DNA from 4 places in the Streptomyces sp. NPDC050315 genome. Region 4 is predicted to be linked to each of the others. Evidence: riboswitches for the same ligand, from Rfam matches in the RefSeq annotation. Region 4 holds a riboswitch; each other region holds the start of a gene.
The links. Region 4 has a riboswitch for cobalamin ahead of metE (5-methyltetrahydropteroyltriglutamate--homocysteine S-methyltransferase). Riboswitches for the same ligand answer to the same signal wherever they lie in the genome.
Positions count from the first base shown of each region.

Region 1: another riboswitch for cobalamin. It lies ahead of AB0I82_RS07305 (cobalamin biosynthesis protein); the one in region 4 lies ahead of metE (5-methyltetrahydropteroyltriglutamate--homocysteine S-methyltransferase).
Region 2: another riboswitch for cobalamin. It lies ahead of AB0I82_RS17655 (ribonucleoside-diphosphate reductase subunit alpha); the one in region 4 lies ahead of metE (5-methyltetrahydropteroyltriglutamate--homocysteine S-methyltransferase).
Region 3: another riboswitch for cobalamin. It lies ahead of AB0I82_RS23415 (HoxN/HupN/NixA family nickel/cobalt transporter); the one in region 4 lies ahead of metE (5-methyltetrahydropteroyltriglutamate--homocysteine S-methyltransferase).

Region 1 is NZ_JBFAKN010000002.1:56,296-64,092, reverse strand. Features, by position in the region: gene AB0I82_RS07315 (putative cobaltochelatase) at 1-1,924, opposite strand, end outside; gene AB0I82_RS07310 (cobyric acid synthase) at 1,975-3,510, opposite strand; gene AB0I82_RS07305 (cobalamin biosynthesis protein) at 3,507-4,475, opposite strand; cobalamin riboswitch at 4,632-4,765, opposite strand; gene AB0I82_RS07300 (hypothetical protein) at 4,967-5,392, shown strand; gene AB0I82_RS07295 (caspase family protein) at 5,399-7,797, shown strand, end outside.
Region 2 is NZ_JBFAKN010000004.1:531,084-538,880, forward strand. Features, by position in the region: gene mctP (monocarboxylate uptake permease MctP) at 1-1,450, shown strand, start outside; cobalamin riboswitch at 1,672-1,814, shown strand; gene AB0I82_RS17655 (ribonucleoside-diphosphate reductase subunit alpha) at 2,033-4,381, shown strand; gene AB0I82_RS17660 (ribonucleotide-diphosphate reductase subunit beta) at 4,381-5,409, shown strand; gene def (peptide deformylase) at 5,463-6,107, opposite strand; gene AB0I82_RS17670 (hypothetical protein) at 6,204-7,190, opposite strand; gene AB0I82_RS17675 (HD domain-containing protein) at 7,477-7,797, opposite strand, start outside.
Region 3 is NZ_JBFAKN010000006.1:245,754-253,550, forward strand. Features, by position in the region: gene AB0I82_RS23390 (AAA family ATPase) at 1-546, shown strand, start outside; gene AB0I82_RS23395 (PP2C family protein-serine/threonine phosphatase) at 667-1,776, shown strand; gene AB0I82_RS23400 (PTS ascorbate transporter subunit IIC) at 1,777-3,360, opposite strand; gene AB0I82_RS23405 (PTS sugar transporter subunit IIA) at 3,399-4,175, opposite strand; gene AB0I82_RS23410 (HhH-GPD-type base excision DNA repair protein) at 4,246-4,833, shown strand; gene AB0I82_RS23415 (HoxN/HupN/NixA family nickel/cobalt transporter) at 4,908-6,035, opposite strand; cobalamin riboswitch at 6,067-6,318, opposite strand; gene AB0I82_RS23420 (helix-turn-helix transcriptional regulator) at 6,490-7,386, opposite strand; gene AB0I82_RS23425 (NAD(P)-dependent alcohol dehydrogenase) at 7,631-7,797, shown strand, end outside.
Region 4 is NZ_JBFAKN010000001.1:621,874-629,670, reverse strand. Features, by position in the region: gene AB0I82_RS02850 (acyltransferase family protein) at 1-449, shown strand, start outside; gene AB0I82_RS02845 (FUSC family protein) at 460-2,655, opposite strand; gene metE (5-methyltetrahydropteroyltriglutamate--homocysteine S-methyltransferase) at 2,818-5,127, opposite strand; cobalamin riboswitch at 5,282-5,503, opposite strand; gene AB0I82_RS02835 (enterochelin esterase domain-containing protein) at 5,597-6,142, shown strand; gene AB0I82_RS02830 (amino acid adenylation domain-containing protein) at 6,253-7,797, shown strand, end outside.

The sequences.
Region 1 (7,797 bases), on a different contig from region 4:
CCTTGGCGGCACGCGGGCGCGGCTCGACGCCGCCGGTCGCCCGGCCGTCCGTGACGACCACGACCAGCGGGCGGCGCGAGGCATCCCGCATCCGCTCCACGCGCAGTACCTCATGGGCCTTCAGCAGGCCCGCGGCCAGCGGGGTGCGGCCGCCGGTGGGCAGCTGCTCCAGCCGGGCCGCGCCCGCCTCCACGGAGGAGGTGGGCGGCAGCGCGAGCTCGGCGTCCGCGCCCCGGAAGGTGATCATGCCGACCTTGTCGCGTCGCTGGTACGCGTCCAGCAGCAGCGACAGGACCGCGCCCTTGACGGCGGTCATCCGCTTGCGCGCCGCCATCGAGCCGGACGCGTCCACGACGAAGAGCACGAGATTGCCCTCGCGGCCCTCGCGCACGGCCTCGCGCAGATCGTCGCGGCGGACGAGCAGTCCCGGGCCGCTCCGTCCGCGCGCCTTCTGGTGCGGCGCGGCGGCCTGCACGGTGGCGGCCAGGTGCAGCTTGCCCAGCGCGCCCTGGGGGCGGCGGGAGCCGGTCGTACGGCCGTGCGCGGTACGGGCCCGCGAGCGGCGGCCGTCGGCGCCCTCGCCGAGCCCCGGCACGTCCAGCCGCCGGGTCTTGAACGGCTCCGCGGCGCCGACCGCGGCCTTCTCGGGAGCGGCACCGCCCTCGTTCTGGGGCTGGGCGGGCTGCTGCTCCGGAGCGCCGTCCGAACGCTGGTCCGGTACGGAGGGCTGCTCGGGGCCCGCGTCGGAGCCCGCGCCGGACGGCGGCGGCGCGTCGTCCGGGCCGCTGCCCTGCGGGGGCTGCCCGCCGCCACCGTCGGGACCGCCGTCAGGACCGCCGCCGTCCGGCCCGTCGTCCGGACCCTCCGGCTCCGGGTCCGGCTCCTCGTCCTCCGGGGAGTCCTGCGGGTCCTCGGGGGCGAACTCCTCCAGCGTCCGGTCGAGCTTGTCCTCGTCGAGGCCGGGGGCGTCGAACGGGTTGCGGCGGCGCCGGTGCGGCAGCGCCAGCAGCGCGGCCTGCCGGACGTCGTCCTCGGTCACCTCGGCGCGGCCCGCCCAAGCGGCCAGCGCGGTTGCGGTACGGGCCATCACGATGTCCGCGCGCATACCGTCCACCTCGAACGCCGCACAGACTGCGGCGATCTGGCGCAGCGCCGCGTCACCGAGCACGACATCCGGGAGCAGCGCCCGGGCCGTGGCGATCCGCTGCCGCAGGGCCTCCTCCTCGGCGGCCCAGCGCGCCGCGAAACCGGCCGGGTCGGCGTCGTACGCCAGCCGCCGCCGTACGACCTCCACCCGCTGGTCCGGCTCGCGGGAGGCCGCGACCTCCACGGTCAGCCCGAAGCGGTCCAGCAACTGCGGCCGCAGCTCGCCCTCTTCGGGGTTCATCGTCCCCACGAGCAGGAAGCGCGCCGCGTGCCGTACGGAGACGCCCTCGCGCTCGACGTAGGAGGCGCCCATGGCGGCGGCGTCGAGGAGGAGGTCGATCAGGTGGTCGTGCAGCAGGTTGACTTCGTCGACGTACAGGATGCCGCGGTGGGCGTGCGCGAGCAGGCCCGGCTCGAACGCCTTGACCCCCTCGGACAGGGCGCGCTCGATGTCGAGCGAGCCTGCGAGGCGGTCCTCCGAGGCGCCCACGGGGAGCTCGACCATGCGCGCCGCGCGCGATTCGGCGGGGCTCACCTCGTGCGGCCCGTCCGGGCATTCCGGGTCCGGACCGGCGGGGTCGCAGCTGAAGCGGCAGCCGGCGACGACCGACACGTCGGGCAGCAGGTCGGCGAGCGCACGGACCGCGGTCGACTTGGCCGTGCCCTTCTCGCCGCGGACCAGGACGCCGCCCACCGCCGGGCTGACGGCGTTCAGCAGCAGCGCCAGCCGCAGGTCGTCCATGCCGACGACGGCGGTGAACGGATACCGGGTGCTCACGTACGGATCACTCCTCCGAGTGGCTTTCGTTGGCTTCTCGCCGGGCGCGCTCACGGTGCCCCCGGCGGTACGAACGGCAGACCCGCGGGCACCCCGTTCTCGATCAGGCGCAGCAGCGCCTCCGTGTCCGCGTGTTCCTCGATCAGGTCGCCCAGCGCGTCGAGCTGTTCCTCGCGCAGCGCGTCGAAGCAGGTGTCCGGCGCGGGCACGAACGCGCGTCCCGCGGCCGCCGCCACCCGGCGCAGGAAGGCACGCCGGAAGCCGTCGCTCTCCAGGGAGCCGTGCCAGTGCGTGCCCCATACGGAGCCGACGCGGCAGCCGTCGAGGAAGGTTTCGTCGCCCTCCCGGACGTCGGCCACGCCGTGGTGGATCTCGTACCCCGCCACCGGCTCGCCCAGTGCCGTGCCTTCCGGCCGGGCGAGGGTCTTCTCCTGCGCGAAGCGGACGCGTACGGGCAGCAGTCCCAGCCCGTCGACCGCGCCGGCCCGCGACTCCACCTCGTCCTCGATGTGCTCTGCGAGCATCTGGAAGCCGCCGCAGATGCCGAGTACCGGGCGGCCTTCCGCGGCCCGGCGCGCGACCGCGTCCGCGAGGCCGCGTTCGCGCAGCCACTGCAGCGCCCGTACGGTCCCGCGCGTACCGGGCAGGACGACCAGGTCGGCGTCGGCCAGCTCCTCGGGGCGGTCCACGAAGCGGACGACGACACCCGGTTCGGCCGCCAGCGCGTCCACGTCGGTGAAGTTGGACATCAGGGGCACGGCGGCGACCGCGACCCGGAGGATGTCCTTGCCGTGCGGCGGCGCGACCGTGCTCTCGCGCACCGCGCCGCGCAGCGAGACGTGCAGGCCGTCCTCCTCGTCGATGCCGAGCCCGTGCCGGAACGGCAGTACGCCCAGCGTCGGCCGCCCGCTCAGCTCCTTGAGCATGTCCAGGCCCGGTTCCAGCAGCGTCACGTCGCCGCGGAACTTGTTCACCAGGTAGCCCGCGAGGTGCGCCTGGTCGGCCGCGGAGAGCAGCGCGGTGGTGCCGAAGAAGGACGCGAAGACGCCGCCGCGGTCGATGTCGCCGACGACGACCACGGGGAGGTTCGCGGCGCGCGCGAGGCCCATGTTCACGATGTCCGTGCGGCGGAGGTTGATCTCGGCCGGGCTGCCCGCGCCCTCGCAGATCACCGCGTCGTGCGTACGGCGCAGCTCGGTCAGGCAGTCGGTGACCGTGCCGAGCAGCCGCTCCTGGCGGCCCGAGTGGTAGCCGCGCGCGCTCAGCTCGCCCACCGGCTTGCCCAGCAGCACGACCTGGCTGCTGCGGTCGCTGCCGGGCTTGAGCAGGACCGGGTTCATCAGCGCGGTCGGCTCGACGCGGGCCGCCGCGGCCTGCATGGCCTGCGCCCGCCCGATCTCCGCGCCCTCGCGCGTCACGTACGAATTGAGCGACATGTTCTGCGCCTTGAAGGGCGCGACCTTGACGCCCTTGCGGGCCAGCCAGCGGCAGATGCCCGCCGTGACGACGCTCTTGCCCGCGTCCGACGTGGTGCCGGCCACCAGCAGGCCGCCACCGAGAGTCCTGTCCGTACCGCTACCGCTCACCGGGATCTCCTCGCCTTCCGCGCGCCGCGGACCGCGCCCACGGCGATCCGTGCCCCGACCGTCGTCGCCAGCGCCAGCGCGCTCACCCGGCGCGACAGCCGCACCGCGCGCGCGATGTCCGCGCCGTCGACCGCGCGTGCGCCGTCGTTGAGCACCGGCCGGTGCTCGACCCGCCCCGCGTACGCGAGCGTGCCGCCCAGCCGTACGCCGAGCGCGCCCGCGAAGGAGGCCTCCACCGGGCCCGCGTTGGGGCTCGGGTGCCGCTTGCCGTCGGCCCGCCAGGCGCGCCACGCGCCGCGCGGGTCGGGCCCGGCGACGGTGGCCAGCAGCGCGGTCAGCCGGGCGCCGGGCCAGCCCGCCACGTCGTCCAGCCGGGCCGAGGCCCAGCCGTACCGGCGGTAGCGGTCGGACTTGTGACCCACCATCGCGTCCAGCGTGTTGACCGCGCGGAAGGCGACCAGGCCCGGTACGCCGCCCACGGCGCCCCAGACCAGCGCGCCCACGACCGCGTCGGAGGTGTTCTCGGCGACGGACTCCACGACCGCGCGGGCCATCTGCTGCCCGTCCAGGGACTGCGGGTCGCGGCCGCACAGGTGCGGCAGCCGCTCGCGCGCCACGTCGAGGTCGCCGGCCTCCAGTGCGCCGCCGATGGCGCGCGCCTCCCGGCCCAGCGTCGTCCCGCCCAGCACGGCCCAGGTGGCGGCGGCGGTCAGCGCGATGTGTGCGGGGGCGCAGCGGCGTACGGCACGGGAGAGCAGGGCCGCGCCCACGGCGGCCCCGCCGGCGCACAGCGCGGTGTGCGCCGCTCCGTATCCACGGTGGTCGCGCCACAGCCCGCGCTCCACGGCGCCCGCCGCCCGCCCGAAGGCGGCCACCGGGTGGCCGCGGCGGGGATCGCCCACGGCCAGGTCGCCGAGAAAGCCCAGAGCCGCGCCGCACGCATAGGTGGCGTGTTCGGCACGCATCGTCGGATCAGCCTGCCGTCGTGCCTCGGAGGGACGGCCGCACGCGGTCGCGTACCGGGCGTACGGCGGAGGAAGGCAGGGGTCTCGGCTCGGGGCCCGGCATGGCGTGTGTCCTCACTCAGGGTCCGCGCCCTGGCTCGACGTGACGGGCGACGAGAGTCTCCTGGCTCCCGGATCGGCGCTGCCCCCGGCCTTCCAGCCCGTGTCTGCGCGGGCCGTGGCCGCTTCTGGAGGAGCGCTCCCCGGTGACAGTGGCGGGACCGCGCCGGATTCTCACCGGACTTCCTCATCTGTCGCCGAATGGCATCGGGCAGTCCACCACGTGCCGCGAATGCCCGTCAACTCACCCTTGACCTGCGACGCGGGCGTATGGCAGGCCCTGTGGTCAACGACACAGCGTGGACGGCGGTTGACGACCTGTTGCCTGCCGTACCTCCCGCACGACACCATCGGGGCACCTATGGCAAAGGTGCCGCAGGAGGGGGACGGTGATGGCGGAGAACCGGCAGCATCACGAGGTACGCATCAGAGTCACCGGCACCCATGACGGGGGCCAGGATCTGGAAGACCTGCAGCGGTGGCTGCAGCGCGAGTCCTGGCTGACGCCCGGCAACCACGCATGGCGCCGGGCACCGGGCGCGGAGACCGCCCCGCGCACCGGCGCGGCGGACCAGGGACCCGAAATGGCCGTCGGTATCGACGACCTCGTCCTGGTCCTCATCGGCGCGGTCGTGGCGCCGATGACCGAGCAGCTCCTCATCGCCCTGCGGGAGTGGCTCGCGCACCGCAGGGAGACCGCCGCCAAGGGCGAGGCCCCGGGGCTCGACATCACCGACGCCTCCGGACACCGCCGCCTCGACGACCCCGATCCGCGCGCCGAACGCGACGACCAGGGCGGCCGCGTCGGCACGGAGTAACCGGCGATGCCCCTCTACGACGCGCGGGGCAAGCGGAACCGCGCGCTGATCATCGGCGTCAGCCGGTACCAGGACCCCCGGCTGCACGACCTCGACGCGGTCTTCGCCAACCCCGACGAGCTGGGCCGGGTGCTGTGCGCCCCGGCCACCGACCTCTTCCTGCCCCAGGAAGTGACGCCGCTGCGCCCGGACACCCCCGAGGAGCTGACCGCCGCGCTGCGCACCGCGGCCGACGAGGCACGCGGACTGCTGCTCGTCTACTTCTCCGGGCACGGCCGGGTCCGGCGCGACGGCAGCGACCTGCACCTGCTGGTCGGGTCCTCGCGGGTGGCGCAGGACGAGCGACGGGTCGCCTCGCACGAAGCGGTCTCCTGGGCCAAGGACGTGCTGCCGCGCCTGGAGAGGTCGCGGGCCGACCGCGTCGTCGTCGTGCTCGAATGCTGCTTCGCGGGCAACGCGGACGACAGCTTCCGTACCCACGAGAAGCCGGTCTCGCTGCTGATGGCCGCCCAGCCGAACCGCCGCATCTTCAGCGGCACCGAGCCCGGCGGCGGCACCGTCTTCACCCGGGCCGTGCTCGACATCCTCGAACACGGCATCGAGGGCAAGGAGTTCGTCACCTTCGAGGATCTGGCGGGCGAACTGCGGCGGCGGCTCGCCGGGCACACGACCCCGCAGGGCGGCGCCTGGGTGCCGCGCGCCTCCAAACAGAACACCGTCGACGACGTGGTGGTCTCCTTCGCCACCCGCGAGCTGCGGCCCCGTACCCCGTTCACCGTCCGGGCCCGGCGCTGGTGGCGCTCCCGTCCCCGGCGCCGGTTACGGCTGCTGACCGCCGCCGCCGTCGCGCCGGCCCTCGTCGCCACCGCGCTGGTCCTCACCGACCGGCTCGCGCCGCCCGAGAGCTGCCCGCCCGCCCAGGAGCTGCGGCTGCTCACCGCCCCCGAGGCCGAGCCGACGCTGCGCGCCGCCGCCCTCGCGTACGAGATGTCCGCCCTCAACACCGAGCCCGTGCCGGGCGAGGACGACGTGCCCGACGGCTGTCGGCGTACCCAGATCACCGTGTACTCCGCCGCCAAGGACCAGGTGGCGCAGGGCTTCGCCGCGGCGGACCGCTGGCAGGGCGAGGCCGAGGGCGCCGACGAGACCCCGCCCGGAGACGGCGACGGCCGGGTCACCGAGCCGCTCTACCGCCCGGGCCCCCAGCCCGACCTGTGGGTGCCCGAATCGACCGTCGACTACCTCCAGGTCCGCCAGGGCATGGCGGCGCACGCGCCCGCCACCCTGCACCGCATCGGCCCGGTCGCCTTCACCCCGCTCGTCGTGGGCGTCCCCGCGGCGCGCGGCCTGTCCGACGTGGAGCAGGCCGGCAGCAGCTGGCACGAGATCCTGGACGACGCGGCGGACCGGAAGCTGCGGCTGCTCCGCCCCAGCCCCGCGCTGTCCGGCGTCGGCCTGATGCACACCATCGGCCTGTACCTGGCCGACGAGGGCGCCCCCGTCGACCGGGACAGCGGCGCGCCACGGGCGGAGGTGGCCGAGCGGGCCGAGAGCCGGCTGCGGGCGCCGGGCAGCCAGTACGCGGGCAGCGCCGAGCTGCTGTGCTCGCTGCGCCCTGGCGCTTCGGGGGCCGCGCAGGCGCGCGCCACCGCGGCGCCGCTGGTCACGGAGAAGTCCCTCGCCGACGCCAACCTCGGCCACGCGGTCGGCAACTGCCCGGCCCTCGCCACCGTCCCCGAGAAGGACGACCGCTACGAGGCGTACTACCCGGCCGGCGTGCCGGGCCTGGACCACCCGCTGATCCGGGTGGCCTGGCAGGGGGCCGCCGACGCCGCCCGCCGGCAGGCCGCCTCGGAGCGGTTCGCCGACTGGCTGCGGCGGCCGGACGGCGGTCAGCGGGTGATCACGGAGGCCGGGTACCGCGGGGTGAACGCGGACGGCCGCGCCGCCCCGCCGCCCACCGGCTCCCCGCTCCGCGACAGCCGCGCGGGCGTCCTGCCGGACGTCGGCGTGGAGCCGTACACCGCGGGGCGGGAGCAGGTCGCCCGGGTGCTGGCCGCGTACGACACGGCGCACCGCCCCGGGCAGCTCCTCTTCCTCCTCGACACCTCCACCTCCATGGCGGACGGCGGCCGGATCGCCGAGGCGGCGGACGCGGTCGGCCGCGCCCTGGAGATCCTCGGGCCGAAGGACACGTACGGGCTGTGGACCTACCCCCGGCCCGGCACCGCAGCGCGCGACCGCGAGCGCCCCGTCGAGCGGATCAGGGCCGGGAGCTCCGACCCGGCGGCGGGGCGCAGGCTGCTGGAGCGCCTGCAGCGGGACGATGGCGGCCTGGTCGATCAGGGGGCGTGGATGCAGGAGGCGCTGACCGCCGGGCTGGAACGGCTGCGCGACAGCCCGGC
Region 2 (7,797 bases), on a different contig from region 4:
CGCGTACACCTTCGTCGCCGTCCCCGCGGCGATCTACGCGGCGGGTGCGGCCGGCTTCTTCGCCGTGCCGTACACGATCCTCGTCTACCCGTTGATCTTCACGTTCCTGCCGCGCCTGTGGTCGGTGTCGCACAAGCACGGGTACGTCACCACCTCGGACTTCGTGCGCGGCCGCTTCGGCTCCAAGGCCCTGTCACTGGCCGTCGCGCTCACCGGCATCCTCGCCACGATGCCGTACATCGCGCTGCAACTCGTGGGCATCCAGGCCGTCCTGGACGTGATGGGCGTCGGCGGCAGCGAGAGCACGCACTGGTTCATCAAGGACCTGCCACTGCTGATCGCCTTCGGCGTGCTGGCCGCGTACACCTACTCCTCCGGGCTGCGCGCGCCCGCGCTGATCGCGTTCGTCAAGGACGGCCTGATCTACCTCGTCATCGCGGTGGCGATCATCTACATCCCGATCAAGCTGGGCGGCTTCGAGCACATCTTCCACGTGGCGGGCGACGCCTTCGCGGAGACCAACCCGGCCACGGGCAAGCCGCGCGGGGAGCTCGCGAGCGGTCCGAACGCGCAGTGGGCGTACGCGACGCTGGCGCTCGGCTCGGCGCTGGCGCTGTTCATGTACCCGCACTCGATCACCGCGACGCTCTCCTCGCGGAGCCGCAACGTGATTCGCCGCAACACCACCATCCTGCCGCTGTACTCGCTGATGCTCGGCTTCCTCGCGCTGCTGGGCTTCATGGCGATCGCGGCCGGGGTCAAGGTGCAGAACGGCCAGCTGGCGATCCCGCAGCTGTTCGAGAACATGTTCCCCGACTGGTTCACGGGCGTGGCGTTCGCCGCGATCGGCATCGGCGCGCTGGTACCCGCCGCGATCATGTCGATCGCCGCGGCGAACCTCTTCACCCGCAACATCTACAAGGACTTCCTGAAGCCCGGCGCCACGCCCGCGCAGGAGCACAAGGTCGCCAAGCTGGTGTCGCTGCTGGTGAAGGTCGGGGCGCTGGCGTTCGTCCTGACGATGGACAAGACGGTGGCGATCAACTTCCAGCTGCTGGGCGGCATCTGGATCCTGCAGACCATGCCGGCGCTGGTGGGCGGCCTGTTCACCCGTTGGTTCCACCGCTGGGCGCTGCTCGCCGGCTGGGCGGTCGGCATGGTGTACGGCACGGCCGCGGCGTACGGCGTGGCCAGCCCCACCCAGAAGCACTTCGGCGGCTCGAGCGCGGAGATCCCCGGCATCGGGGAGATCGGCTACATCGGTCTGACCGCGTTCGTACTGAACGTCGTGGTGACGGTGGTCCTGACGGTCGTCCTGCGGGCCACGAAGGCGCCCGACGGCGTCGACGAGACCTCGCCCGAGGACTACACGGCGGACGTCGGCGACAAGGGCGTACAGGCCGACCTGCCGCCGGCCACGGCCGGAGCGGGGGCCGGGGCGGCGCACTGACGCCACTCCCCCCTCCGCACGACAACCTCCGCACGACAACCTCTGCACAAGAACCTCCGCACGACATCGGGCCGCCGGGCAATCCGGCGGCCCGTTGCCGTATCCGGCTCGGCTCCCCCGATCCGCGCCCATCCCCCACCAGTCGATTCCGAACGTAGCGGACGGCACTGACAACAGCACGGACAGTTGTGCCGCGACACAAGATATGGGGACGGTCGCGAAAGCCGACACAAGATGTATGCTCGTCCTCGCTGTCGCCGCAGGGGAATCCGGTGCGAATCCGGAACTGTCCCGCAACGGTGTGCTGAGTGGGCATTTGCGCGCTCGCCGAGTCCGAGGACCTGCCGACGGTACGCCCGTCTCCGTTCCGGTACGGGCGTCGAGACGTCCGGGCTCCGTGGGTTGGGCCGGTGGACGCTGCGTGGTGTGCCCGCGTGCCCGGCAGGGCTTTGGCGCGGCTGCCCGTACGCCTCCGTCGTGCCCTCCCCGGCCCCAGCCGAGTGAGGAGAGCACAAGGTGACCATCGCGCCAGCGGAGTCAGCACAAGAGGCGCAGACGGCGCAGGAGGCGCGGCCGTCGACCGTGCAGGCCCAGGACGGCCCCGGTACGGCCCTGCTGCGCACCCTGACCGACCTCACCGCCAACCTGCCGGCCACCGACCCGGGCAAGATCGCCGCGGCCGCGCTGCGCGGCCGGCACGCCGGCTCGGACGAGGCGGAGCTGCGCGAGCTGGCGATGGAGGCCGCGGCCGGGCTGATCGGCGACGAGCCGCAGTACTCCAAGCTGGCCGCCCGCCTGCTGACCGCCGCGATCGCCGAGGAGGCCGCGAGCCAGGGCGCGACGGGCTTCGCCGCCTCGGTCGCCACCGGTCACCGCGAGGGCCTGATCGCCGACGGCACGGCCGAGTTCGTCACCACGCACGCCGCCGCACTGGACGCGCTCGTCGACAAGGCGCTCGCGGACGGCGCCGACGACCGCTTCGGCTACTTCGGCCTGCGCACGGTCTACTCCCGCTACCTCCTGCGGCACCCGATCACCCGCCAGGTCATCGAGACCCCGCAGCACTTCCTGCTGCGCGTGGCGTGCGGCCTGGCCGAGGACCACTCGGAGCGCGCCGTCCAGGACGTCGCCGCGCTGTACGAGCTGACCAGCACTCTCTCCTACCTGCCCTCCTCCCCCACGCTCTTCAACTCCGGCACCCGCCACCCGCAGATGTCCTCCTGCTACCTGCTGGACTCGCCGCTGGACGAGCTGGACTCGATCTACGACCGCTACCACCAGGTCGCGCGCCTCTCGAAGCACGCCGGCGGGATCGGCCTCTCGTACTCCCGCGTGCGCGCCCGCGGTTCGCTGATCCGCGGCACCAACGGGCACTCCAATGGCATCGTCCCGTTCCTGCGGACCCTCGACGCGAGTGTCGCCGCGGTGAACCAGGGCGGCCGCCGCAAGGGCGCTGCCTGCGTGTACCTGGAGACCTGGCACGCGGACATCGAGGAGTTCCTGGAGCTGCGCGACAACACCGGCGAGGAGGCGCGGCGTACGCACAACCTGAACATCGCGCACTGGATCCCGGACGAGTTCATGCGCCGCGTCGAGGCCGACGCGGACTGGTCGCTGTTCTCGCCGGTGGACGCGCCGGAGCTGGTCGATCTGTACGGCGCGGAGTTCGACGCCGCGTACCGGAAGGCCGAGGCCGAGGGGAAGGCCATAAAGGCGGTCCCGGCCCGGACGCTGTACGCGCGGATGATGCGTACCCTCGCGCAGACCGGCAACGGCTGGATGACCTTCAAGGACGCCGCCAACCGCACCGCGAACCAGACCGCCGAGCCGGGCCGCGTCGTCCACTCCTCCAACCTCTGCACGGAGATCCTGGAGGTCACGGACGACGGCGAGACGGCCGTCTGCAACCTCGGCTCGGTCAACCTCGCCGCGCACCTGGGCGCCGACGGCACGATGGACTGGGACCGGCTGGACGCCACCGTCCGTACCGCCGTCACCTTCCTCGACCGCGTCGTCGACATCAACTTCTACCCGACCGAGCAGGCCGGCGCGTCCAACTCCCGCTGGCGCCCGGTGGGTCTGGGCCTGATGGGCCTGCAGGACGTCTTCTTCCGCCTCCGTCTGCCGTTCGACTCCCCCGAGGCGCGCGAGCTGTCCACCCGTATCTCCGAGCGGATCATGCTCGCCGCGTACGAGGCGTCCGCCGACCTCGCCGAGCGGCACGGCCCGCACCCGAACTGGGCGGCGACCCGCACCGCCCGCGGCGTCCTGCACCCCGACCACTACCCCAATGCCGAACCCCGCTGGGCCGACCGCTGGGCCGCGCTGCGCACCCGTATCGCGGCAACCGGCATGCGAAACTCACTCCTCCTGGCGATCGCCCCCACCGCGACCATCGCCTCCATCGCGGGCGTGTACGAGTGCATCGAGCCGCAGGTCTCCAACCTCTTCAAGCGCGAGACGCTGAGCGGGGAGTTCCTGCAGGTCAACGCGTACCTGATCGAGGAGCTCAAGGCGCTGGGGCTGTGGGACGCGCGCACCCGTGACGCGCTGCGCGAGGCCAACGGCTCGGTCCAGGACGTCCCCTGGATCCCCGAGGAGGTCCGCGCGCTGTACCGCACGGCGTGGGAGATCCCGCAGCGCGCGCTGATCGACATGGCCGCCGACCGCACGCCCTACCTGGACCAGAGCCAGTCCCTGAACCTCTTCATGGCCGCGCCGACCATCGGCAAGCTCAGCTCGATGTACGCGTACGCGTGGAAGCGCGGCATCAAGACCACGTACTACCTGCGGTCGCGCCCGGCCACCCGGATCGCGCAGTCCGCGCGCGGCACGGTCGCCGCCACCGCCCCCGTACCCCAGCAGGCGGCCGACCCCGAGGCGATCGCCTGCTCCCTGGAAAACCCCGAGTCCTGCGAGGCCTGCCAGTAATGACCACCGAAACCACCGAGAAGCGTCAGAAGAACCTCCTCGACCCGGGCTTCGAACTGACCCTGCGCCCCATGCGGTACCCGGACTTCTACGACCGCTACCGCGACGCGATCAAGAACACCTGGACCGTGGAGGAGGTCGACCTCCACTCCGACGTGGCCGACCTCGCCAAGCTCTCGCCGGGCGAGCAGCACCTGATCGGCCGCCTGGTCGCCTTCTTCGCGACCGGCGACTCGATCGTCGCGAACAACCTCGTGCTCACCCTGTACAAGCACATCAACTCCCCCGAGGCGCGGCTCTACCTGAGCCGCCAGCTCTTCGAGGAGGCCGTGCACGTCCAGTTCTATCTGACGCTGCTGGACACGTACCTGCCCGACCCGGACGACCGCGCCGACGCGTTCGCCGCCGTCGAGAACATCCCGTCCATCCGGGAGAAGGCGCAGTTCTGCTTCCGCTGGATGGACTCCGTCGAGAAGATCGACCGCCTGGAGACCAAGGCCGACCGCCGCCGCTTCCTGCTGAACCTGATCTGCTTCGCGGCCTGCATCGAGGGCCTGTTCTTCTACGGCGCCTTCGCATACGTGTACTGGTTCCGCTCGCGGGGCCTGCTGCACGGCCTGGCGACGGGGACGAACTGGGTTTTCCGCGACGAAACGTGCCACATGAACGCCGCCTTCGCGGTGGTCGACACCGTACGCGAGGAGGAGCCCGACCTCTTCGACGACGACCTCGGCCGGCAGGTCACCGACATGATGCGCGAAGCCGTCGAGGCTGAGCTGCAGTTCGCCCACGACCTGTGCGGCGACGGCCTGCCCGGCATGAACACGGCGTCGATGCGCGAGTACTTGCAGTGCGTCGCCGACCAGCGCCTGCAGCGGCTCGGCTTTGCACCCGTGTACGGCTCGGAGAACCCGTTCTCCTTCATGGAGCTGCAGAACGTCCAGGAACTGACCAACTTCTTCGAACGCCGCGCCTCCGCATACCAGGTCGCGGTCGAAGGATCCGTCGCGTTCGACGACGACTTCTAAAACGATGCCCCGCGCCCCTCGGGGGGGGGCGCGGGGCACTCGCTCGGCAGGACTCAGTCGTTGGCGACCACCGGATACCGCGGGGTCCCCTCCGCCATCTGCTTCAGGACGTCCTTGCGGTCGCGCTTCGAGAGGCGGTCGATGTAGAGGTAGCCGTAGAGGTGGTCGGTCTCGTGCTGGAGGCAGCGGGCGAAGTAGCCGGTGCCTTCGACGGCGATGGGGTTGCCCTCGATGTCCTGGCCGCGGACCACCGCGTAGTCGGGGCGCGCGAGCTCGGAGTACGCGCCGGGGACCGAGAGGCAGCCCTCGTTGGAGTCGTCCAGGACGCGGCGGTCGGCGGGCAGCTCGTCCAGGACCGGGTTGCAGACTACGCCGACGTGGCGTACGCCCTGGTCGTCCATGCAGTCGTAGACGAAGACCTTCAGGTCGACGCCGATCTGGTTGGCGGCCAGGCCCACGCCCTCGGCGGTGCGCTGGGAGGCGAACATGTCGTCGACGAGCTGGGCGAGCTTGTCGTCGAACTCCGTGACGTTCTTGCACTCCTTGTGCAGGACGGGGTTGCCGACGACGGTGATCGGGCGGGAGGTGCCGCGTTCGCGGTACGCCTTCTCGCGCGCGTCCGCGTCGGTCACGTCATCGATGAACTCGGTGTCCACCTGCTGGTCGCCGTCCTGATCAAACCCAGTTTGCTGCGCCATGTCCGCCGCACGCCTTCCGCGATGTTCCGCAAAGATTCTTCTTAGCTGCCCGTACAGGGTACGGGGGCCCGCCGTGCGCCCGTGGCCGCAGGGAACTCAGCAGACCTCTTCGAGGTCCCGCCACTCGCGGGTGTCCGGGCTGTCGGCCACCCAGCCGTCCAGCAGGCCGCGTACCAGCCCGGCGGGCGCGGCGATGCCGCACTCGCGCTCGGGCACCCACAGGGAGCCGGAGCCGGCCGTGCGGTGCCCGAGCGGGCCCGGATGACCGGGCTCGCTGTGGTCGTGCGGGTCCAGCTGCCCGCCCTCGCCCTCGTCGCTGGGCATCCGGCTCTCGGAACACGTACGGCACAGCAGGCGGACGGAGGAGGACCAGTCCTCGGCGGCGTACCCGGCGTCCGCGGCCAGCCGCTCCAGGGCGTCCCGGTCGGCCTCGCCGGCGGCCTCCAGGAGGACGACCCAGGTGGGCACCGGAGAGGGCGCCCACAGCTCGATCTCGTCGAAGACGGGATAGGAGGGCCCGGCCGTGGTCGTGCGCTCGCCGTGCGGGACGCCGTCGTGCAGGACGACCTCGCCCCAGCGGCGCCCGGAGGACGGCAGCGGGATGGAGAGCACCTCGATGCGGGCGGGGTCCAGCCGGCGGCCCCAGACGACCTCGGCCTCGCCCTCGGGCGAGAGGCGGACCGCGGCGCTGCCCAGCTGCATGCCGCGCGGCTCCCCGGAGGGCGCGCCCTCACCGGGGACGTGCAGTCCGTACGCCTGCCAGGCGCGGCGGGCCAGCGGCCAGTCCTGCAGGGCGGTGGCCGCGATGCCCACGTTCCACCAGTCGGGGGCCCCGGCCTCGCGCTCCAGCAGGGCGACGGCGCGCAGTCCGGCGGTGCGCGCCTGCTCCCAGTCGTGCCGGAATTTGTGCAGCAGGGCGAGGTTGAACCAGGACTCCGACAGCCACGGCTCCATGTCGGCGGCGCGGGTGAGCAGCGCGCCGGCGTCCTCGTAACGGCCGTCGCCGATCAGCGTGAAAGCGCGGTCGGTCGCCTGCCGCCACGAGGCGGAGGGCCGGTGCCGTACCTTGCCGAAGATCTTCACGATTCCCGCCTGCCGATTGCTTCCTTGGTGCCGTCCGGTGGACGGCCGAGGGCTCACTCGACAACCTGCCACAGTTTGCCGCCGGGCTCAGCCCGATGACCGGCGCCCCCTGCTGCTCCTTGCCTCGCGCAGCCCCCTGGGCCCCGCTCCCGGGGGCCCTCCTTCGCATCCAACCATGCCCATTCCCGAGGCCGCTCATTACCCATCGGTTCTGTGACCTTGAACCGGTACCCCGATAAGTAACGGCTACCCCTGTGGGCACCGCGCACACGGCGCAAAGCGCCGGTCAGGCCGGGGCGAGGGGCCGGGAGAGCACCCGGGCGAGGGCCTCCACCACACGGGGTTCGAAGTCCTGTGCGGTCGACAGACGGAGCCGTTCCAGTGCGCGCAGCGTGCCCCCGGGGCCGCCGTCGCCGCCCGCGAGGTCGTCGTAGGCGTTCACGGTGCGCACGATGCGGGCGGGCAGCGGCTGCTCCCGGAACGGGTCGGCCTGCCGCTCGACGATCACCGCCACTTCCGCGGGCACCCCGGTCTGGCGGACGACGGCCCCGCCGAGCAGGGCGATCCTGCGCTGTTCGGCGGCGGGCAGCCCGGCGGTGGCGCCGCC
Region 3 (7,797 bases), on a different contig from region 4:
GCGGCGTACGCCCGGCAGCTCGACGCCGAGGAGGCGCCGCCCGACGTGGCCCGGCGGATCTGCGCACTGCTGGACGGCCTGCCGCTCGCCGTGCGCATCGCGGCGGACCAGCTCACCCGCCACTCCGCCGCCGACGTGCTCGCCGGCCTCGCCCGGGCCGAGGCCGCGCTCGACCTGCCGGCCACCGCGCCCGGCCTGCCCGGCCGCCAGCATTCGCTGCGCGACTCCCTCGCCTGGAGCCTGCGGCTGTGCACGGCCGACGAACGGCTGCTCTGGGCGCGGCTCAGCGTCTTCCCCGGCAGCTTCGAGCTGGCGCAGGTACGGGAGATCTGCGGCGACGCGCAGCTGCCGCCCGGCCCGCTCGTCGCGGCGTTCACGGGGCTGGCCTGGCAGTCGCTGATCGAGCCGCAGCCGGACGAGAACGAGGTCACGGCCTTCCGGATGCCGCGTGCCACCCGGGCGTACGGGCGGCAACGGCTGAGCCTGTCGGGAGAGGAGCGGGAGCTGTTGAACCGCTTCCTGGCCTGGACACTGCGCGAATCCTGATTCCCGAAGCACGGGTTTGACCAGCTTCTTTCCGAGGGAATTCGCCATATGCACACCTCGTGCATCGAACGCTCACTAGGCTGTTCCGTTCCAGCCGCCGCTCAGCGGGCAGGTTTTGCCATGCCGAAGCTTCCTCCGGCCGGACGCGTCAGTACCGTCCCGGCCGCACCGCCGCCCGGCAATTCCGCGAGGCTGATCCGAGGAACGTTTCCGCTGGCGATTGCCGCGGGCTGCGCCCTCCTCGGCCGGGCCCTCGATCTCCCGCAGCTCTTCCTGCCCCTGATGCCCGCCGTCGCGGCGCTGCCCGCAATGGGGCGGTCGGGCGGGCGCGACGTACTGGGCGCCGGCGCCGCGGCACTCGCCGGCGTGGCGGTACTGGGCTGGGGCGCCGCCCGCCCGGTGAACGTGATCGCGGCGCTGGCGGGCGTACTGACGGTGACCGCGCTGGTCCGCGCCGCCGCCCGCCGCAGCCGCCGCCAGGAGTCCAAGCTCGCCCGCCTCGGCCGGCTGGCCCAGGTGACCCAGGCGGCGGTACTGCCCCGGCCACCCGAGTCGGTGGGCGGAGTACGGCTGGACGCGCGGTATCTCGCGGCCACTCCCGGCGCCACGGTCGGCGGCGACATCTGCGGCGCCGAACGCACCCCCTTCGGCGTCCGGCTGCTCATCGGCGACGTGTCGGGCAAGGGCCTGGACGTGGTCGCGACGGCCGCCGAAACGCTGCACATCTGGCGCGAACTCGCCCACCACGAAAGCAGCCTGGCGGGCATCGCGCTGCGCATGGACACCGCCGTCACCCGCATCCACCACCACGACGGCTTCGTCACCGCGCTGCTGATCAATGTGTACGACGACGGCCGGGTGGAGCTGCTGAGCTGCGGCCACCCGCCGCCGCTGGTGGTGCGCGGCGGCCGGGCCTCCTGGCTCGCCGGGCTGGACGCGACGGCCCCGCTCGGGCTGATGCGGATGGTCCAGGACCGGTGCCCGACCGCGGTCGTACGGCCGGCGCCGGACGACTGGCTGCTGCTGTGCACGGACGGGGTGGCCGAATGCCGCAATGGCGCGGGCGAGTTCTACCCCCTCGCCGAGCGCGTCACGGCCTTCTGCGGCCACGAACCGACCGTCGTCCTGGACGCCCTCGAAGTCGACCTGGCCCGTTACCGCGACGGCGGCTGCCGGGACGACGCGATGATGCTCCTCATCCGCCCGCCGTCCCGGCAGCACTCGGGGTGATCAGCCGGCTTCCGGGGGCGGGGGCGGCGTGGGCGCGCCGGCCGGCGGGGCGATCTTCGCGTAAGCGGTCGTGACCGTCGAGGTGGCCTTGGCGGCCGCCGGAGCCGCAGCCGCCGGGGCCTCCGTACGAGGAAGTACCGCATCCCGGCGCGCACCCGGATCCCAGCCGGTCTCCACCACCCGCTTCTGCACCAGCACGGCCCCGCCCAGCACCACCGCTCCGATCGCCAGCATCAGCACGACAGCGCCCGCGCCGCCCAACTTCGCCGCATTGCCGATCAGCGCACCGAACCAGCCGAAGTCCGCATCCCCGAAAGTGGTGTTCTCCTCGCCGAACGCACCGAGCACCTTCAGGAGCAGCGCGGGCAGAAAGGTGATGAGCACGCCGTTGACGAACGCACCGAGGGCCGCGCCGCGCCGGCCGCCCGTCGCATTGCCGTAGACACCGGCCGCGCCGCCGGTGAAGAAGTGCGGCACCAGCCCCGGCAGGACCAGCGCGAGGCCGAACCACGGGTGGAAGAGCGCGGAGAGCAGCCCGAGGCTGACCAGCCCGCCGAGGAAGCTGCAGAGGAAACCGATGAGCACGGCGTTCTGCGCGTACGGGAAGACGATCGGCGCGTCCAGCGAGGGCACCGCACCGGGCACCACCTTCTTGGCGATCCCCTGGAACGCCGGGACCAGCTCGCCCAGGATCGTCCGCACACCGAACAGGATGATCGCGACGGCAATGCCGAACTGCAGGCCCTGCATGACGGACTGCATCAAGTAGTTGCCGATACCGGTGGCCGCCGCCGCGCCGCCGTCGACCGCGAACGCCTTGAACGCGGTGTCCCGGCCCGCCTTCGCCAGGAAAAGAATCGCCAGGATCACGTAGATCAGGACCATGGACAGCGCGGTGGCCACCATCGAGTCGCGCAGGAAGCGCAGCCCCTCGGGCAGCTTCATGTCCTCCGTACTGCGGCTGCGCCGGCCGACCAGCTGTCCGGTCGCGCCCGCCGCGACGTACCCGGCGGTGCCGAAGTGGCCGATGGCGATGGTGTTGTCACCGGTGATCCGCTTGGTCCACGGGTGCGCGAAGGCCGGCATGGAGACGAGCAGGATGCCCAGCAGCACGCCGCCGACCAGCACCACGACGGCCGAGGACTGACCGGCGGTGGCCAGCACCACGGTCAGCAGCGTCGCCATGAACAGCATGTGGTGACCGGTCAGGAAGACGTACCGCAACGGCGTGAAGCGGGCCAGCAGCAGGCTGACCCCGAAGCCGACGATCATCAGCCAGGCGACCCGGGCGCCGAACTGCGCCTGCGCGATGCCGACGATCGCCTCGTTGGTCGGGATGACGCCGTGCGCGCCGGTCGCGCCCTGGATCATCTCGCCCAGCGGGGCGAGGGCCGCGACGACCAGATTCGCCCCCGCCCCGATCAGCAGGAAGCCCAGCGTCGCCTTGATGGCGCCGCCGATGATCTGCCCCGCGGTCTTCTTCAGGGCGATCAGACCGGTGGCCGTGATCAGGCCGACCAGGTACGCCGGCTGGCTGAGGACCTCGTTGACCAGGAATTCGGCGATCGATACGAGCCAGTGCATGGTGGTGGTGCGCCCTTCGTTACTGGACGTCGTATTCGTTACTGGACGTCGTAGGTATCGCGGAGGATGCGGTCGACCTCACCCGTACTGGTGAAGTTCTCGACGACCTTCACCGGGACGCCGACATCGCCGAGCGTCCTGGCGATCTCGCCCGAGGTGAGGATGGCGACGGCCTCGCCCGCCTTGCCCTTGGCGGAGATGGTGTCGGTCGCCTCGACGGTGACGTACCTCGACCAGCCCCAGCGATCCAGCACCTGCTCAAGGGTGTTCTTCAAGAAGAGGCTGGTGCCCAGTCCGTTGCCACAGACGGTGAGGATCTTGTGTACGGAGGTGCCGCCCTGCGCGGCCGCGGGTTCCGTCGGCGCGTCGCGGCCCGCCAGTACCGCGTGCACCGCCTCCGGCGTCGCCGCCTCGCGCAGCGCCCGCTCGGTCTCCGGGTCACCGAGCAGCCGCGCGAGCGCCGCCATCGCCTCCGTGTGCGCCCCGGAGTCCCGCGCCGCGAGCGCGACGACCAGGCTCACCGGATCGTTCGACTCATGCCCGAACTCCACCGGCTCGGCCAGCCGCACCCACGACATGCCGGTCTTCAGTACCGCGGGCGAGGGGCGGGCGTGCGCGAAGGCGAAGCCGAGGGCGATGACGATGTACGGCCCGTTCTCCTCGACGTTCTCGATCATTTCCGTGGTGTACTCGCCGGTAGCGGTACCGGTCGCGACCATGAGATCGCCGGCGGCCCGTACCGCGTCCCGCCAGTCCGCCGCCGTCACGTCCAGCCGCACGGCCTCGGCGGGAATCAGTTCGCTCAGTGTCGGCATGGACGGGATCGTCGCACGAAAACGCTTGCCCGGATATGCGGGGTGCGGCGCCGGAAGGGATCATCGGAACATGAACGTGAGGATGCGGGTCGCACAGCAGGAGGAAGCCGACGAACTGCTCGGCCGCAGTCCGCTCGCCGCGCTGGTGGGCATGCTGCTGGACCAGCAGGTGCCGATGGAGTGGGCGTTCACCGGCCCGTACACCATCGCCCGGCGGATGAACGGCGACGACCTGGACGCGCAGGCCATCGCGGCCCAGGACCCGGAGGCGTTCGAGGAGCTGCTGGCCCGCAAGCCGGCCGTGCACCGCTATCCGCGCTCGATGGCCAAGCGGGTGCAGCAGCTGTGCCAGTACCTCGTCGAGCACTACGACGGCGATGCGGAAGCCGTCTGGCGGGACGCGGGAACCGGCGCCGAGCTGCTCAAACGCCTCAACGACCTGCCCGGCTTCGGCAAGCAGAAGGCCCAGATCTTCCTGGCCCTCCTCGGCAAGCAGTTCGGCGTACGCCCCGAGGGCTGGCGCGAGGCCGCCGGTCCGTACGGCGAGGAGAACTCCCACCGCTCGGTCGCCGACATCACGGGCCCCGAGTCGCTGGCCGAGGTCCGCGCGTACAAGCAGCAGATGAAGCGAGCGGCGAAGAAGGCGGCGGGGAAGTAAGGAGCGGCGGGCACCGGCCCGCCGCCCCTCACCTTGTACTGCAGTCCTTGTACTGCAGTCCTTGTACTGCGTGCTCAGCCCTCCGGAGCGGCGGCCACCCGTGCCGCCCACCGCTTTTCGACGCCCGACAGCCGCCAGTAGGCGATCGCCGCCGCCCAGACGACGACGAAGAGGCCGACGATGACGTAGCCGACGTTGTCCAGCTCCAGGCCGGAGATCCAGCCGGTGACCGCGTCCTTGAGGCCGAGCTTTTCGTGCAGCACGCTGACCAGCTCGATGGTGCCGATGAAGAGCGCCACGGCGATGGACAGGCCGGTGATCGTGAGGTTGTAGTAGACCTTGCGCACCGGGTTGGAGAACGCCCACTGGTACGCGAAGTTCATGAACGTGCCGTCGAGCGTGTCGAAGAGGCTCATCCCCGCCGCGAACAGCAGCGGCAGGCACAGGATCGCGTACCAGGGCAGCCCGGACGCGGCGCCGCTGCCCGCCATCACCATCAGCGTCACCTCGGTCGCGGTGTCGAAGCCGAGGCCGAGGAGCAGCCCGATCGGGAACATCTGGCCCGGCCGCGTGATGGCCTTGGTGAACCGGCCCAGTACCCGGTTCATGAAACCGCGCGAGTCCAGCTGCCGTTCCAGCTCCGACTCGTCGTACTCCCCGGCCCGCATGGCACGGAAGACCCGCCAGATGCCGGCCAGCGCGACCAGATTGAGGGCGGCGATGAGGTACAGGAAGGCCCCGGAGACGGTGGTGCCGACCGTGCCGAGCACCTGGTGCGTACGGGAGTCCTCGTCCATCAGGGTCCCGGCGAGCGCCGCGCCGCCCGAGACCAGCGCGGCCATGAGCACGACCATGCTGGAGTGGCCGAGCGCGAACCAGAAGCCCACCGAGACCGGGCGCTTCCCGTCGGCCATGAGCTTGCGGGTGGTGTTGTCGATGACGGCGATGTGGTCCGCGTCGAACGCGTGCCGCATGCCGAGGGTGTACGCGGTAATGCCCAGGCCCACGCCGAACACCTGGGTGCCGACGGTGTAGTGGCCGGGCACGACGAGCAGGAACAGCACACCGAACGCGACGATGTGCAGTGCGGCTATGACCGCCAGCAGACCGGCGGTCCGTAGGGTGTCGCGGCGCTGCCAGCGGAACTCGGGCAGCACGGAAGAAGTCGAAGAAGAAGACGGGGCATCGGTGGGCAGGGCCATCCGGCGATCACGCTCCAGCACCTCGTGGAATCAATTCGTGAGATGCCGTGGCCGGTCTCCTGGCTTACGGGGAACCCCCTGCTCGTCAAGAGCCTGAGGTGGACGCGCCCGTCCCGGCCTTCCCGCCCGCACTACACGGACAGTGGCCCCCGCACGTACGCAGTGCACGTACGTACAGGAAAAGGGTCGGTAGCTCCCCGATCACAGTGGCGAGGGCCGCTCCGGAATCAGACCTTGAAGGTCTTCACCGGTCTTCCCGAACACCACGGCTTGGCCACTCTATCCCCGACCGGGCCGGAGGGGGCTGTCCCCCTCTAACCCCGACTTCCCCCGGGGGCCCCTCCCCCCCGCCCCCACCCCTCCCCAGCCCCTCGGTAATCCTTCGCTCAGCCCTCGCCCAGTCCTCGCCCAGTTCTCGCTCAGCCCCCGGTCATCCCCCGCCCCCAGTCATCAGTCATCCCCCCGTCTCCTGCCGCTCGGCCGCATCCTTGCTCGCCGGCTCGCGGGACACCGGGCCCTCCGCCGCCCAGCTGCCCAGCAGCCGCAGTGATTCCGCCGAGGTCGAGCCCGGCTCGGCGTGGTAGACGATCAGCTGCTGGTCCGGGTCGGCGGGCAGCCGCAGCGTCTCGTACGACAGCGTCAGCGGCCCGACGACGGGGTGGTGCAGCCGCTTCACGCCGAAGCCCTTGTCCTGTACGTCGTGCGTGGCCCACAGCTGGCGGAACTCCTCGCTCTTGACCGACAGCTCCCCGATCAGCGACGCGAGCAGCGGGTCGTCGGGATGGCAGCCCGCGTCCAGGCGGAGGTAGGCGACGATATCGGCCGCCTTGCTCTCCCAGTCGACGTACAGCTCGCGGGAGGCCGGGTCCAGGAAGACCTGCCAGGCGATGTTCCGCTGCTCGGGCGGGAGCGCGGCGTAATCACCGAGCAGCGCGCATGCCATGCGGTTCCACCCGATGACGTCCAGGCGGCGGCCCGCCACATACGCCGGTATCCCCTCCATCGCGTCCAGCAGCTGCTGCAGCGCGGGCCGCACCCGCTGCGGCCGCCCCGCACCGCGCGAGCGCTTGGCCTTCGGCTTCACCAGATGGCTCAGATGCGCCCGCTCGGCCGCGTTGAGCCGCAGCGCGCCGGATATCGCGTCGAGGACCGCCGTGGAGACGTTCTGCCCGTGGCCCTGCTCCAGCCTTACGTAGTACGCCACACTCACCCCGGCCAGCTGCGCGAGCTCCTCCCGCCGCAGGCCCGGCACCCTGCGTCGCCCGCTGTGCCGCGGCAGTCCGACGTCCTCGGGCTGCAGACGCGCGCGGCGGGTGCGCAGAAACTCGCTCAATTCTGTGCGCTGGTCCATACGGCAAGTATCGGGGTCCCGGCGAAACTGTGCGGGGGCCTGTGGATAACTCCGTCGGGGCGGCCCCCGCGAAGTTATCCACAAGGGCGGCCCCGGCCGACTGCGACGGCCGCCAACGACGGTCGACGGGCGACGGGCGACGGGCGACGGCGCCCCGAGGGTGTCACTGCCATTGGTAGGAACGCCGTTCGTACGTAAACGGGGGGCCTGGCTCCACTTCTGTACGCGAGGCAGCCTCGATGGCATGACACACACCTCTGTCGCCGCGTATGCAGCACCCGCGCCCAAGGCACCCCTGGAGCGCACCACCATTCCGCGCCGTGAGCTCGGCGCGCACGACATCGAGATCGAGATCAAGTACGCGGGGATCTGCCACTCCGACATCCACCAGGTCGACAACGGCTGGGGCGA
Region 4 (7,797 bases):
CCATGCACAACCACAGCTGGGGCGATCTGCACGTCTCCTGGCCGGTCGGGATGGCGATGACGCTGGGCACCACCGCCTGCTCGCTGGTCCTCGCGGTGGCGTTCCTGGCCTGGGTGCCGCGCCGCCGCACCTGGTTCACCCCGCTCGGCGCCGGGACCCTCTGTGCGTATCTGCTGCACGGCTTCTTCGTGCGCACCGCCGCCTGGGAGGGATGGTTCGACGCGCCCTTCTGGCACACTCCGGCGGGCGAACTGGCCGTCACCGCCTTCGGCGTCGCCCTCGCGCTGGCGCTCACCTCGCCCCCGGTCCGCCGCTTCTTCCGCCCGGTCATGGAACCGCGGCTGGACTGGGCGTTCCGGCTGCCGGCCGGTGCGCGTCGCCAGCAGCGGGACCCGGACCGGGCCCGCGAGCAGGCCCCGGTACCGGCGGGCAGCCACCGGGCTTCCTGAACGTCGGCTCTCAGCCAGTCGTCCCCACATTGCGGCCCGACACCGGGACCTCCAGCGGGCGGGCGAGGCCGATCACGCCCTCGTCGAGGCGCTGGAGGTGGCGCAGGACGCGGTAGGTGACGGTGCCGGAGCGCGGAGTGCCGGTGTCGTCCACGTCCAGTATCGAGGCGATGCTCGCGCCGGCCGTGACCTCGCCCCTGCCGCTCTCCTCCACCGCGCGCGCCACGATGATGTCGATGTTCCGCGCGATGCGCCCGCCGGCCCGCTCCAGCCGCGGATCGGCCGCGACATTCTTGCTGTACGGCACGAGCTCGGCCGTCGCCGCCAGCGAACGGGCGTGGTACGCGCAGGTCTCCAGCAGCGCCACCAGATAGCGGGCGGTCTGCCGGCGGCCCCGCAACGGCGTGATCGGGTGCGTCAGCGGCTGCGTGGAGGCACGCAGATCGTCCAGCGCAGAGTCCAGGTCGCGCGCCTTGTCCAGCAGGTCGGCGGCGGGGCCGCCACTCAGCTGCGCCACCGCGGCCGTCACCACGTCGCGCAGCCGCTCCAGCACCGTGCCCAGCAGCTCGTCCGTGCGGCGGTCGGTGTGCACCGGCAGCACCAGCATGGCGGCGATGATCCCGCACGCCGCGCCGAGCGCCGTCTCCTCGATGCGCAGCACCAGCACGGCCAGGCTGTAGGTGTTCAGCAGCGTGTAGAGCAGGCCCAGCATCGCGGTGACGCAGAAGGACATCAGCGCGTACGACAGCGGCGCCGTGAAGAACATCCCGAAGATGAAGAGCAGTACGAGGGCGAACGCGAGCCAGGTGTTGTTCCCGACGAGCCCCGCGAGCGCGACACCGGCGACCACGCCGAGGATCGTGCCGACAAGCCGGCGGTAGCCCTTGACCAGGATCTCGCCGGTCGACGCGGTGTTGAGGAAGACGACCCAGCAGGTCAGCACCGCCCAGTACCAGCGCTGGCTGGAGAGGAACTCGCCGCCGATGATGGCCAGCGTCGAGCCCACCGCGACCTGGAAGGCCGCCCTGGTGGTGGGGCGCTGCAGGCCGGTGCGCTCGTCGGCGGCCTGCTCGGCCGCCTCCTCGTCCAGCCCTGCCATCGCGACGTCCTCGGCGTCGAACTCCTCACGGGAGCGGGCCGTCGCGGGGGTGTCGTCGGACGCGTCCTGCGGCCCGTCCAGCGCCAGCCGCAGACCCAGCACGGCGCGCGCGGCCTCGCCGATGCCGCGGAAGACGTCCTGGACGGCGGGGGAGGCCGCAGGCAGCTTGTCCTCGTCGCGGTAGCCGAGCAGCCGGTTCCGTACGTGGGCCAGCGCCATGCCGCGGTCGTCGGCGCCGCGGCGCGCGATCAGCAGGTGCAGCGCGCTCAGGTCCCGGCGCAGGGTCCGGGTCGCGGCGTCCTCGCGCGGCAGCCGCTCGGCGGCGACCTGCACCGGCGCGTGCGGCAGATGCAGCGTGATGGTGTCGGCACGCTCGGCGCTGCGCGCGTTGAGCAGGATGACGCCCAGCCGCTCGGCGGCGATCTCGGCGTCCGCGATACGGCGCTGCAGCCGCGCCGCCGTGGCCTCGTCCCGGGTCCCTTCCTCCAGCCGGCCCTGGATCATCAGGGCCGCCTCGTGCAGCCGGGCGGTGCACCGCCGCAGACTGTCCAGGACCTTGTCCAGATCGTCGTCCGTAGTGGCGTCGAGCAGCTCTATCTGCGCCGCCACCAGCTGTGCGAGCCGCGCCCTGAAAGCCTCGCGGAGCCGCCCCAGGGTGCGCTGGGGCGTCTCCGGTACGACGGCGAATCGGACGACCGCGCTGCACGCGAAGGCGACGGCCAGCGTCAGGTACAGCTCCGGCAGCGCGCCGACGGTGGCCTGGACGAACAGCGAGACGAAGTAGACCTGGAAGCCGATCAGACCGAGGGCCGTGCCGCGGTCGCCGAACCGCCGCCCGTACACCGCGCCGAAGATCAGCAGCACGAAGAAGATGTCACCGGCGATGATCCGGGTGTGCAGGAGCGCTCCCAGCGACATCGCGACGAGGGCGACGGGCAGGCCGCACGCGAGCGTGACGGCCTGCCCGCGCCACTCCTTCTCCTTGATCGCGAAGGTGGCGACCATGGCCGCCATCGCGCCCGCCACCATGTGCGTGACATCCGTGCCGAGCAGCGCGAGGACGGCGAGGGCCAGGACGATCGCGCCGACCGTCCGCAGCCCCGCCATCAGCCGCAGCAGTCCCGGGTCGGACGCCGCGAAGCGGTCCCAGGCGCGGACGGAGGCCCGCCGTGTCGCTGCTATCACGCTGCCGTACTCTCCCGATGCTCGCCAAGATCCATCAAGGCATCAGCATCCCATGAGTCACACCCCGGTACCGAGGTCGGTCTGTCAGCCGAGACGGCGGACTCGGCGCGCCGCCGCGACCAGGTGCTCCAGTGAGGTACGGGTCTCCTGCCAGCCCCTGGTCTTCAGTCCGCAGTCGGGGTTGACCCACAGCCGCTCGGCGGGAACGGCCGTCAGCGCCGCGCGGATCAGCGCCTCGATCTCGTCGGTGTCCGGGACGCGCGGCGAGTGGATGTCGTAGACACCCGGGCCGACCTCGCGCGGATACGACGCGGCGGCCAGTTCGCCGGCCACCCGCATATGGGAACGCGCCGCCTCCAGGCTGATCACGTCGGCGTCGAGGTCGTCGATGGCCGGCAGGATGTCGCCGAACTCCGCGTAGCACATGTGCGTGTGGATCTGGGTGTCCGGACGTACGCCGCTGGTCGCGAGCCGGAACGCCTCGGTGGCCCAGGCCAGATACGCCCCGTGGTCGGCGGCCCGCAGCGGCAGCGTCTCGCGCAGCGCAGGCTCGTCCACCTGGACGATCGCGGTGCCCGCCGCCTCCAGGTCGGCCACCTCGTCGCGCAGCGCCAGCGCGACCTGGCGCGCGGTGTCGGCGAGCGGCTGGTCGTCGCGGACGAAGGACCACGCGAGCATGGTGACGGGACCGGTGAGCATGCCCTTGACCGGCCGCCCGGTGAGCGACTGCGCGTACCGGGTCCAGCGCACCGTCATCGGTTCCGGGCGGGACACGTCACCGGCGAGCACCGGCGGGCGGACGTAACGGGTGCCGTAGGACTGGACCCAGCCGTGCTGTGTGGCGAGGTAGCCGGTCAGCCGCTCGGCGAAGTGCTGCACCATGTCGTTGCGTTCCGGCTCGCCGTGCACCAGGACGTCGAGCCCGGCCTTCTCCTGATAGGCGACGACCTCGCGGATCTCCGCCGCGATGCGTTCCTTGTACGCGGCGTCGTCGATGCGGCCGGCGCGCAGATCGGCGCGTGCGGTGCGCAGCGCGGCCGTCTGCGGGAAGGAGCCGATGGTGGTCGTGGGCAGCGGCGGCAGGCCGAGGTGGGCGTGCTGCGCGGCGGACCGCTCCGGGTACGGCTGGGAGCGTCGGCAGTCGGCGGCGGTGACGGCCGCGGCGCGGGCGCGGACGGCCGGGTCGTGGGTGAGCGCGGCGCCGGTGCGGGAGGCGAGGTCGGCGCGGTTGGCGGCGAGTTCGGCGGCGATGATGCCGGTGCCGTGTGTCAGCCCGCGGGCCAGGGTGACGAGCTCGGCGGTCTTCTGCCGGGCGAAGGCGAGCCAGCGGGCGATCTGCGGGTCGATGTCGCGCTCGGCGGCCGCGTCCAGCGGGACGTGCAGCAGTGAGCAGGAGGCCGCCACATCCACCCGCTCGGCGAGGCCCAGCAGGGTGCCGAGAGTGGCGAGGGACTTCGCGTGGTCGTCGATCCAGATGTTGCGGCCGTTGACGACGCCCGCGACCAGCCGCTTGCCGGGCAGCCCGCCGGCCGCCGCGAGGTCGTCCAGATTGCCGGCCGCCGCCTCGGTGAAGTCCATCGCGAGCCCCTCGACGGGGGACTTGGCCAGTACCGGCAGGGCCTCGCCGAGGCGGCCGAAGTAGGTCGCGACCAGGAGTTGCGGGCGGTCGGTGAGGGCGCCGAGGTCGCGGTAGGCGCGGGCCGCGGCGTTCAGTTCGGCCGGGGTGCGGTCCTGTACGAGCGCGGGCTCGTCCAGTTGTACCCACTCGGCGCCGGCGGCCCGCAGGTCGGCGAGGACCTCCGCGTACACGGGCAGCAGCCGGTCGAGCAGGGTCAGCGGCTCGAAGTCGGGGTCCACGCCGGGGGCGGGCTTGGCCAGCAGCAGGTAGGTGACCGGGCCGACCAGGACGGGGCGTGCGGTGTGTCCGAGCGCGCGGGCCTCACTCAGCTCGCCGACCTGCTTGCGCGAGTCGGCCGAGAACACCGTGTCAGGGCCCAGTTCCGGCACCAGGTAGTGGTAGTTGGTGTCGAACCACTTGGTCATCTCCAGCGGCGCCGCGTCCTGCGTGCCGCGGGCCATGGCGAAGTACCCGTCCAGGGCGTCCGTTTCGACGGCGGCACGGTGCCGGGTGGGGATCGCGCCGACCATGACGCTGGTGTCCAGCACATGGTCGTAGTACGAGAAGTCGCCGGTCGGGACCTCGTGCAGGCCCGCTTCGGCAAGCTGCTGCCAGACGGAACGGCGCAGCCCCGCGGCGGTCTCGCGCAGCGCGTCGGCGCTGACGCGGCCCTTCCAGTACCCCTCGACCGCCTTCTTCAGTTCCCGGTCCGGCCCCTGCCGGGGATACCCGTACACGGTGGCCCGTACGGCCGTGGCGGTGTTCTTGCTGGTCACGTTGCTCTCCTTCGCGAGCGTGTCTCCGAGTGCCCGGCGACGGGCACGAGAGCGCGAAGGGAGTGCACAGCGGACGGGCCGCCGCGCACTCGTGTGCCGCGTCCCTGCTGTACGCCGACCCGCCCTCGAGGTCACCGGGAGACCGCACACGACGGGTCGCGTGCGGGCAACGGGCAGGTCTTCGGACTCACGAGCACGTCCGCGCACAAGGCACGGACACCTACTGGCCGTCGCTTCCCGGACCCGCTCGGATCCAGTGCGTGTGACGGCGGTCGTTCCCGCTCACCGCTGCGGGGCAGTCCCGGATTCCCACCGGGTTCCCTCTTACGACGCGCCTGCCTGGCGGACAGGGCGAACCAGCTGCACGCATCAGGCTATGCCCTGCCACCGTCCGCGTGCCATCCCCGGTTATTGTTAGGTTAGGCTTGCCTAAGTCGCAATCCGGAATGGTGCCAGAAAGGTGCGAGAGATGTACGTCCTTGACGACGGTCCCGGCACGCGGGACGCGCGGCTTCTCCGTACGGCCGGTCCGTGTGTCGAGCGCCTCGCCGCCCGGCTCACCGCCGCCACCGAGGTCGAACGCGCGGCGCTGCTCGCCGAATTCTGGGCGGACGCCGAACGGCGCGGCACACCCCTCGTCGAAGAGGTCGCCGAAAACTCCGGGCAGTACGCGGTCACGTTCCTCCGGCGCGGCCACCGCGCCACCTGTCAGGTGCTGCTCCTGGCCGACGGCGTCACCGGCCACGGAGACCTTGCCCCCGCGCTGCTGGACCGGCTGCCGGGTACCGATGTCTGGCACTTGACGTACCTGCTGCCCGCCGGCAGTGGCGGCGCATATCGGCTCGCCGCGGACATCTCACCCGGCGGCCCGCCCGCCGACCCCAAGCGTCGGCGGCAGCGGCTGCGCGCGCTGTGTGCGTACGCCGCCGTCGATCCGCTCAACCCCCGTATGGCGGACGTCACTTGGGGTGCTCCGGGCGGCTCCGCGTACGCCGTGCCGGGCGCCGCCGCGTAACTCGGTATTGAACGGGCCGGACCCGTCGGGCCGACTGTCCGACAAGCTGACCTGACGTGTCGTCAGGCGGCACGCCGGAATGTGCCGCACGCGCCCATTATCGTGCACATATGAGTCAAGTGCCTGATTCCGCCCTTCGTGACCGGATCGCCATCATCGGCATCGGCTGCCGCCTGCCCGGCCATGCCAACGACCACCGGGCGTTCTGGCGGAACCTGGCCGAGGGCCGGGACTGCATCGTCCCGACCCCGGCCGACCGGTACGACGTCACCACCCTGGGCAGCCGGGACCGGGCCAAGCCCGGCCGGCTGGTCGGCGGCCGCGGCGGCTACATCGACGGCTTCGACGCATTCGACCCGGAGTTCTTCGGCATCAGCCCGCGCGAGGCCGCGCACCTCGACCCCCAGCAGCGCAAGCTCCTGGAGGTCTCCTGGGAGGCACTGGAGGACGGCGGGCAGCGCCCGGCCGGTCTGGCGGGCGGCAACATCGGCGTGTTCATCGGCGCGTTCACGATGGACTACAACATCCTGCACTTCTCCGACCCGGACTTCCTGGCGGCACACACCGCGACCGGCACCATGATGACGATGGTGTCGAACCGTGTCTCGCACGCCTTCGACTTCCGCGGCCCCAGCGTCTCCCTCGACACCGCCTGCAGCTCCTCCCTCGTCGCCCTGCACCTCGCCCGGCAGAGCCTGCTGCGCGGCGAGACCGACCTCGCGCTGGCCGGCGGCACGCTGCTGCACAGCGCGCCGCAGTACACCATCGCCGAGACCAAGGGCGGCTTCCTCTCCGTCGACGGCCGGTCGCGCGCCTTCGACGCGGCGGCCGACGGCTACGTACGTGCCGAGGGCGTCGCCGTCGTGGCACTGAAACGGCTCGCCGACGCCGTGCGCGACGGCGACCCGGTGCACGCCGTGGTGCTCGGCAGCGGGGTGAACCAGGACGGGCGGACCAACGGCATCACCGTGCCGCGCGAGGACGCCCAGGTGGATCTCGTACGGAAGGTGTGCGCCGAGGCGGGCGTCGCGCCCGGCAGCCTGCAGTACGTCGAGGCGCACGGCACCTCCACCCCGGTCGGCGACCCGATCGAGGCCCGGGCGCTCGGCCGCGTCCTGTCCGCCGGGCGCCCGCCCGGCGCCCCGTGCTACGTCGGTTCCGTCAAGACCAACATCGGGCACACCGAGGCCGCCGCCGGTATCGCGGGACTCATCAAGACGGTGCTCGCGCTGAAGCACAAGAAGATCCCGCCGCATCTGAATCTGGAGCGGCTCAACCCCGCCCTCGACGCGGCCGCGCTGCCCTTCGAGATCCCGGACCGGCTGGTCGACTGGCCCACGCACGACGGGCCGGCCCGGGCCGGCGTCAACTCCTTCGGCTTCGGCGGCACCAACGCCCACGTACTGCTGGAGGAGGCGCCGGTACGTGAGGAAGCCCCCCGGGTGTCGGAGCGCGGCCTCACGATCCTGCCGCTGAGCGCCCGCCACCCGGACGGGCTGCGCACACTCGCCACCGGCATCCGCGCCGAGCTCAGCGGCGTGCACGGCACCCCGCCCGCCCTCGCCGACCTCGGCCACACCCTCGCCCACCGTCGCGAACACCACGCGCACCGGCTCGCGGTGGTGTACTCCCCGGCGGCCCCCGACTCGCTGGAC